DNA from 2 places in the Micromonospora sp. NPDC006766 genome. Region 2 is predicted to be linked to the other one. Evidence: riboswitches for the same ligand, from Rfam matches in the RefSeq annotation. Region 2 holds a riboswitch; the other holds the start of a gene.
The links. Region 2 has a riboswitch for cyclic di-AMP ahead of ABZ671_RS16745 (transglycosylase family protein). Riboswitches for the same ligand answer to the same signal wherever they lie in the genome.

Region 1 (4,255 bases), on a different contig from region 2:
TGGGCTCCGCTGGGGGCGCGCGCCGCGGACGCGGTCACGCAGAGCGATTCGCCGCTGTCCCCCACCGCCTGATCCACCCACCGCCTGACCGCTCCGTCGCCACCGACCGGAGCGGCCTTGATGTGTCGAAGATCACCATGATATATTCGTCACTGAAAACATTCATGTTCATCTTCATTCTTGCTGCCGGGAAGCCGAGCGACGGGATGCCGCCGGCTCCTACCGGCGATGCGGCGCGCCCACTCGCCGCCACGTCTCTCGCTCAAGGAGCACGCATGCCAACCGTCCTCCGTCGGCTCACCCTCTGGCTCGGCGCGGTCGCGCTCGCCGTATCGACCGCGCTGGCCGGCCCGACGGCAGCCCAGGCCGCGGCGCCGGCCTGGCCCCTGCTGAGCAACGGCTCGACCGGCCCCAACGTCACCAGCGCCCAGTACCTGCTCCGCCACCGCGGCTACAGCATCACGGTCGACGGCCAGTACGGCACCGGCACCACCTCGACCGTGAAGACGTTCCAGTCGGCCAACGGCCTCTCTGCCGACGGCGTCATCGGGGCGCAGACCTGGGGCAAGTTGGTGGTCACCCTGAGCGCCGGGGCCAACAACGACGCGGTCCGCGCGCTGCAGACCTCGCTCAACAAGCACGGCTACGGCCTGGCCGTCGACGGCGCCTGGGGCCCCGCCACCACCTCGGCGGTGCAGTCGTTCCAGTCGCGCAACGGCCTCGCCGTCGACGGCATCGCCGGGCCGACGACCTGGCAGTACCTGATCGGCGGCAGCGGCAGCAGCGGCGGCACCGGAAACTACCGCCTGATCATCGGCAAGTCGGTGCTGCCCCGCAGCGCCTACACCAGTCGGCACCACGACTACCCGGCGATCGACCTGCCCGTGGTGACCGGCACAACCGCGTACGCGATCACCTCCGGAACCATCGGGTACGCCGGCGGCAGCTGCGGCCTCGGCATCGGCATCACCGGCGACGACGGCGCGTACTACCTCTACTGTCACCTGTCGTCGCGCTCGGTCGCGTCCGGCTCGCGGGTCGGTGCCGGTCAGGTGCTCGGCTACACCGGGGCCACCGGCAACGTGACCGGCCCGCACCTGCACCTGGAGGTCCGGGTCAACGGTGCCAACCGCTGCCCGCAGAACATGCTGCTGGCCCTCTACGACGGCACCGCCGTACCCGCCCCGTCCTCCCTGCCCGCCACCGGCTGCTTCTACTGACGGCAACCCGCGGTCGTGATGTCGTCGCCCTGTCCGCGGGGCGACGACATCACGGCCGGTCGGGCGGCGCGTACGGCGCGAGCAGGTCGAGTACGGCGGCAGGATCCTCGACGTGCGCGTTGTGGCCCAGCCCCGGCAGCGTGATCACCGGGACACCCAACTCCTTGAGCTGCGCGTCGCTCACCATCGGGTCCTGCTCGCCCCGGGCCAGCAGCACCGGCACGTCGGTCGCGGCGAGCAGGGCGGGCAGCCCCGGCTTTCCCACCGCGAACGCGGCCGGGTCCATGGCCAGCCGCCAGCGGCCGTCCTCGCGGCGCAGGCCGGCGTCCACCACCGGGTGGTCGGGGGCGAAGAGCCCGGTCAGCCCGGCGACCCGCAGGTAGCGGCGGGCCGCCTCGTCCCGGCTGGCGAACCAGGTCACCGGCCGCTCGGCCAGCTCACGGGCCTTGCCCAGCTCAGCCGGCGTCCAGGCGACCTTGATGCCGAGCCCGATCACCGCGTCGACCGGCAGCCGCCGCGACCGCGCCGCCAACGCCAGTGCCACCACTCCGCCGAGCGAGTGCCCGAGCAGCACCAGCCGATCCCGGGGGCCGAGCCGCTCGGCCACCGGACCGAGCCCCGCCACCACCCGTTCGGCCAGCGCCTCGAAGGAGTACGTCGGCAGCGGCGGCGACCAGCCGTGGCCGGCCAGGTCGGGCGCGAGCCAGCGGCCCGCCCAACCGCGCTCCAGCAGCGGCGCCCAGGGCAGCCACACCTCGCCGGTGGCGCCCAGACCGTGCAGCAGCAGCAGATGGCGGTTGCCCGTCTCGTCGGCCATACGGCGCAGTGTGCCATCGGAGCGGGGCGACGCGCGAGCACCCGCGTACGAAGTCGGGCACCGGCTCGCAGGAGCCGGTGCCCGACGGGGAGGGTGCGATCAGGCCGAATAGCCGCGGGTGGCGGCCCAGTTCGCCAGGTCGATGGTGGTGATCCAGTACGACGGCAGCGACGGGTCGGCCGAGTCGGCGATCAGCGCGGTCCGGCCGTCGTCCTTGTAGCCGACCACGGCGATGTAGTGGCCGCCGGGGAACGAGTGCCAGCCGCCGTTGGTGTCGGTGGCGGAGCCGGCGATGTTGACCACCACGCCCCGGCCGTTGCCGATCGCGTTGACCAGGTCGGCCTGGAGCTGGTCCATCTGGGCCGGCGTCGCGGCCTGGCCGGAGATCGTGTGCGTCCGGTACGGGCTACCCTTGACCATCTGGTTGAGCCCGCGGGTGGTGTCCTCGGCGGAGTTGGTGCCGTACTCGCCGGCGCGCAGCGGGCCGGCCATCGCGTCCTGGGTGGTCTCGATGCCGGTCGCGCTCAGGGCGTTCCGCACGGCGGCCGGGCCGCAGTTCCAGTAGGCGGTCTGCGCCTGGTAGTGATAGTCGAGGATCTTGGTCGACGGCGGCTTCGGCTTCGCCGCAGCGGTCACGTCCGGGTCTGCCTTGGCCGCGCCGGGCGACGCCGACGGAGACGACTTCGCCGACGCCGAGGGCGACGCGCTCGGCGAGTCGGACTGGGCCGGGGCCGGGGCCGGGGCCGCAGCGGCCGCCCGCGCCTCGCCACGGCTGGCCACCTCATTGAGGCGGGGAGCCAGCTCGGTGACGGCGGCGGTGTTCTCCTGGCGGACGGGTGCTTCGTTGGCGCCGGCCACCGCGGCGGTGGCGCCGCCGGCCAGCACGAGAGCCGCGGCGGAGCCGGCGACGATCTGGTACGGACGCTCGGTCGCGAGCCGCCGCAGCTGACGCTTCAGGTGGTGCTTCACGTGTTCCTCCACGAGGGGCCGAGCGGCACACGCCGGCCTGACGCGCGGATGAACTCACGCGCGTTGCGGGGCGGGCTGGCCGCGGGGTGGGAAGGCGCCCGGGTGAGCCGGGCTGCGGGGGCGGTTGCCGAAACTCGGCTCGCCGGTCAGGCGAGCAGGGGCACCGCGACGCCGTGGAGGATCGGGGTGGAACGGGGGGTGGTGCGCACGAGGATGGCACTCCTTCCGTAACCGCCTACCGGGTTAGCTGACGGATTCGGGCGGGAAGTACGCCCTACCGCGGGCCGCAGCTCGCGGATTCACCCCGGTGTTGCCCTGGGTCCCCGGTTCGTGAGATCACGATTGAGCGGGTCGGCACGGCGTCGCCATTTGCGACCGGGAACCGCACCGGACGCGCCGACACTACCGGTGGGCTCGCCCCTCTGCCAAGCACTCCTACCTGCTTAAACATCGGATTCAGCGGCCCTGACCGGAACAGCAGACAACTGACGCCACTCAATGGGACATGCAGTTATCAGGGAACCGTCGGGCCGGAATCGGACATCGAGTGAACGATCGGCCGGGAATTGCGGCAGTTCATCGACCAAGCCGACCCGGATGACCGTTTCCCCGCTCGTGGTGAGCTGGCTCACCGGATTTGAATAACGATTCAGCCCACCCGCGCCGGTCGGAAGCGGGCGGCGCGTACGCCGGACGACACCGCCGCGCGAGCCGGGGCCACCGGCCCGGTGCGGCGTACCGGGACCGGGCCGGGGCGCAGCGCCTCGGCAGCGGCGTACGCCTCGGCGGCCAGGGTGCGGGCCGCCTCGGCGGCCACCTCGGCGTCGCGCCACGCCCGCTGCTCCCGCTCGGCGGCGGCCCGCCAACCGGCCCGCCGGCCGTCGCGTACCGCCCGGGCCAGGACGATCTCCTGCTCGGCCGGGTGCCGGCGCGGGTCCCACCCGTTACGGCCGGCGAGGACGTCGGCGAGTTGCCGGGCGGTCAACTCGCCCCGCCAGTGCGCCGCCATCGCCGCCCGGTGCAGCCACCGCTCCCGGGCCGCGTACTCGGCCGGCGTGCGCGGGGTGCGCGGCTCGGGCAGCACGGCGGCCCCGGCGAGGCGCCGGGCGATCGTCTCGGCCTCGTCGTACGCCCGCCAGGCCCGCTCGGCCGCCGCCTGAGTGGTCAGCCACTGCTCGCGACGCCGGCGGGCGGTCTGTGCGGCCCCGGCGGCGGCAACTGCCACCTCGTCGGCGTATCGGCGCAGGTC
Region 2 (4,255 bases):
GGCGGCCGGCCCGGGCAACCACTGGTTCTACCTGTTGGCCATGGGCAGCAACCCGACCAACGGCCAGCCGACCAGCCCCACCTGCAACAGCAGCTCGGTGACCGGCCTGGGCGTCCAGACCGCCATCAAGATCATGTACAACGCGATGCTGCTGAAGACCACGGGGTCGTCGTACCTGAAGTACCGCACCTGGACGCTGCAGGCGGCGAAGAACCTCTTCCCGACCAGCTGCACCGAGTTCAACACCGTCAAGGCCGCCTGGGACGCCGTCAGCGTGCCGGCGCAGTCCGGTGACCCGACCTGCTCCGGCAGCACCACCCCGCCGCCGACCACCACGCCGCCGACCGGGTCCTGCTCCGGCCAGCTGCTGGCCAACCCGGGCTTCGAGTCCGGCAACGTGAACTGGAGCGCCTCCTCCGGCGTCATCACCAGCTCCACCGGACAGGCGGCGCACAGCGGCTCGTGGAAGGCGTGGCTGGACGGCTACGGCAGCACGCACACCGACACCCTGTCCCAGTCGGTGACGATCCCCGCCGGCTGCCGGGCCACCCTCAGCTTCTGGCTGCACATCGACAGCGCGGAGACGACCACGACCAGCGCCTACGACAAGCTGACCGTGAAGGCGGGCAGCACCACCCTGGCCACCTACTCCAACCTCAACAAGGCCTCCGGCTACACGCAGAAGTCCTTCGACATCTCATCGTTGGCCGGCACGACCGCCACCATCTCGTTCACCGGCGTGGAGGACGTCATGCTGCAAACCTCCTTCGTCATCGACGACGCGGCGGTCACCCTCTCCTGATCAGGAACGAGACGGCCGGCCGTGGTACCTGCCACGGCCGGCCGCCTCGTCTCCTCGAGCGGCGGCCCTCCGGGCGCCGCGAGGCCGCCCGCATCAGCCTGGGCCGTCCGCCCGCACGGCCGCCTCGCCGCTACGGTTGAGCCGCGCCACCACGTCCTCCATCGCCCGGCTGAACAGCTCCATCTGCCGCACCGACTGATCCTGCAGCCCGCCGAGCCGCGCGGCCAGAGCATCGACGTCGGCTCGCGCCGAGGCGCTGACCTGGGCGTCGAGGTCGGCAAGAGCCGCGTTGACGGCCACCACGACATGCCCGCAGACCGCCTCCATCCCCGCCTCGGCCAACTCCGGGTCGACCACGACGGACTCGAGCCGGCCACCCTGGACGACCACGGCCCGAACCTGGCCGCCGGCCGCGACGCCCTCGGCGCGGAGCAGCTGCGCCGGGTCGCCGTCGACCTGATCAGCGGCCCGCGAACGCATCGCGGACAGCGCCTGCTGGGTCCTGGTGAGCAGTTCGTCGAGGCTCGCGGCCGCGGTGAACGGATCGTTGGTCATAGCCGCGCTTTCTTCACGTCTTTCCGGAGCACCGTGACCATAGCAACCGGACCCGAGGGCAGTTTCCACCCCTGATGCCGTCAGCGCAGCCGCAGCCGCTGACCCGGGAAGATCAAGCCCGGGTCGCGGCCGACCACCCGCCTGTTGCGCTCGTACAGCGGGTGCCAGCCGCCGGCGAGGTCACGGTCCTCGGCGATCTCGGACAGGGTGTCACCGTTCTTGACCACATAGGTGTCGGCACCGACGGCACTGGGCGCGGCACGCCGATGGCTGCGGGTCGCCGGCCGGTCGCGGCGCGACACCGGCTCGCTGGTCGCGATCCTCGCCGGTTTCCGGCTCGCGGACACCGACGTGGGCTTCGTCGAGCCGCCCTTCCTGCCGCAGACCGGCCAGGCGCCGATGCCCTGCCTGGCGAGGACCTTTCCGGCGATGGCGATCTGCGCGGTGCGGCTGGCCAGGTCGGCCCGGCTGGCGTACGCCTGCCCGCCGTAGCCGTTCCAGGTGCCCTTCGAGAACTGGAGGCCGCCGTAGTAGCCGTTGCCGGTGTTGATGTGCCAGTTCCCGCCGGACTCGCACTGCGCGATGGCGTCCCAGTTCACGCTGGACGCACTCGCGGCCGAGCCCGGCGTGAGGAGGGCGGCGGCGCCGGCGACGACGACAAGCGCCTCGGCAGCGATCCGGCGCCGGGTGTTACCTCTGTGAGGTACGACGTGTTCAGTTGCCATGTGGGTCTCCTCCACGCCGACGAGGTGAGCTGTCGGGTTCGGGCCGAGGAGCCCGGCCGCCGGGTGGCGGCTTCACCCCGAGGTGTCGAGCACCGAGAAACGTGTGGGTCCCCCGCTCCCGCCTGAGGTCCAGGTACCACGACCCGGCGGCGGGATTAGGCGTTGCCGGCCCGTGATGTCCGCGATCGCGAACGCACCCGACGATAAGCGATTTGCGGCAAACGCCCACTTGATGCGAATTTCTTCACTCGGCCGGGCGAGGGCTCCGCCACACCGACCAGACTTCACATTTGCGCAGGTCAGAGCGGTCGAGCTACCGTCTGCCACAGAGGTGATGGCAATGACTGTGATCTATGTTGACCTCTCTCATGCGGATTGGGATCGCGTCCAGGGCAAGTTCAACTGGCCGGCCGTCCTCAAGGCCACCTCTCCCGTCTTGTGCCTTCGGGTCACCTACGGCGACCCGAAGGGCTTCAACCCGCCCAGCCGCCACGCCCTCGACATGGCGCGCGGCGCGGCCCAGGCGGGCTTCGACACGATCGGTGGCTACCACAACCTGATCAAGGGCGATCAGGCCAGCACCAACCGGCAGGTCGACTACCTGCGCCGCAGCCTCGACGACATCGGCGCGGTCTGGGCGATGGTCGACGCCGAGCGTTACCCGGAGTTGGTCGCCAACGGACTGTGGCCCCGCTGGACCGACATCCGCCGGTTCGTGGACCGCTGGAACGCGGTCGACCACCGACTGCTGACCGGCTACCTTCCGAAGTGGTTCTGGGAGGGCAACCTCGGCCGCCCCGACCTGCGGGTGCTCGACATGGCCCTGGTCGCCAGCAACTACGGCAGCAACCCCACCGGCGCGCCGGGCGCCGTGTACGCGAAAGCAGGTGGGGACAGCGGCCCGGGCTGGGCCGCGTACGGCGGGGTGAACCCGTCGATCTGGCAGTACGGGTCGAACATCGCCTGCCCCGGCGCCTCCAGGACGACCGACTGCAACGCCTACCGCGGCACGCTCGCCCAACTGCGGGCCCTGTTGACGAAGGACGACACCATGACCCCCGCCCAATTCCTCGCGATCCTGAAGGACCCCACCGTCGCCGCCCAGATGCGCGCGCTGCCCTGGCAGTACGTCGGTGGCGGCATCCCCACCGGCATGTCGACGTTGGGCGTGCTCAACAACCTCTATCAGACCGCCCATGCCGCGCCGACCGCCACCGAGATCGCGGCGGCGGTCGTGGAGGCCCTCGGCGGGGAGTCCCCGGCCGATGCCGCCGCCGCGATCGTCGCCGCGATCGGCAAGGACAAGGCCGCAGCCCTCGCCGCGGCCCTCACCGCGGCCACCCAGCAGACCGCCAGCGCACCCGGGTGACGACGGGCCGCCTGCGCCGGCCGCGGCGTGACTGCCGCGGCCGGCGGAAGAGCGGGTGCTACAGCGTACGGGCGAGCCGGTCGGCGAGGATCCGGGTGAACCGCGACGGGTCGGCCAGTTCGCCGCCCTCGGCGAGCAGCGCCATCCCGTACAGCAGCTCGGCCGTCTCGGTCAGGGCGGCGGCGTCGCCGCCCTGCTCGTGCGCCTTGCGCAGCCCGGTGACCAGCGGGTGGGTCGGGTTGAGCTCGAGGATCCGCTTGACCTGCGGCACCTCCTGCCCCATCGCCCGATACATCTTCTCCAGCGTCGGCGTCATGTCGTGCGCGTCGCCGACCACGCAGGCCGGCGAGGTGGTGAGCCGGGAGGAGAGCCGCACCTCCTTGACGCTGTCGGCGAGCGCGCCGCTCATCCAGGTGAGCAGGTCGGCGTATTCCTTGCGCTCGGCCTCGGTCTTCTCCTTCTCCTCCTCGGTCTCCAGGTCGACCTGGCCCTTGGCCACCGAGCGGAGGGTCTTTCCGTCGAAGGCGCCGACCCGCTCGACCCAGACCTCGTCGACCGGGTCGGTGAGGATCAGCACCTCGTAGCCCTTGGCGCGGAACGCCTCCAGGTGCGGGGAGTTCTCGATGGTGGCCCGGGACTCACCGGTGGCGTAGTAGATCTCGGACTGGCCGTCCTTCATCCGCTCGACGTAGTCGCGCAGGGTGGTCAGCTCGGCCGGGTCGTGGGTGGAGGCGGCCCGGACCAGGTCGAGCAGCGCCTCGGTGTTGTCGGTGTCCTCCAGCAGCCCCTCCTTGACCACCGCGC

Region 1: linked by a shared signal. The riboswitch ahead of ABZ671_RS09235 (C39 family peptidase) and the one ahead of ABZ671_RS16745 (transglycosylase family protein) in region 2 are both predicted to bind cyclic di-AMP.

What each region holds. Positions count from the first base shown of each region.
Region 1 covers NZ_JBEYIX010000005.1:196,166-200,420, forward strand. The annotation lists gene ABZ671_RS09220 (CDP-glycerol glycerophosphotransferase family protein) at 1-72, shown strand, start outside; gene ABZ671_RS09225 (peptidoglycan-binding protein) at 276-1,220, shown strand; gene ABZ671_RS09230 (alpha/beta fold hydrolase) at 1,270-2,037, opposite strand; gene ABZ671_RS09235 (C39 family peptidase) at 2,137-3,018, opposite strand; cyclic di-AMP (ydaO/yuaA leader) riboswitch at 3,224-3,365, opposite strand; gene ABZ671_RS09240 (hypothetical protein) at 3,656-4,255, opposite strand, start outside.
Region 2 covers NZ_JBEYIX010000016.1:100,877-105,131, reverse strand. The annotation lists gene ABZ671_RS16755 (M4 family metallopeptidase) at 1-802, shown strand, start outside; gene ABZ671_RS16750 (YbaB/EbfC family DNA-binding protein) at 896-1,357, opposite strand; gene ABZ671_RS16745 (transglycosylase family protein) at 1,438-2,082, opposite strand; cyclic di-AMP (ydaO/yuaA leader) riboswitch at 2,082-2,254, opposite strand; gene ABZ671_RS16740 (hypothetical protein) at 2,423-3,451, shown strand; gene htpG (molecular chaperone HtpG) at 3,510-4,255, opposite strand, start outside.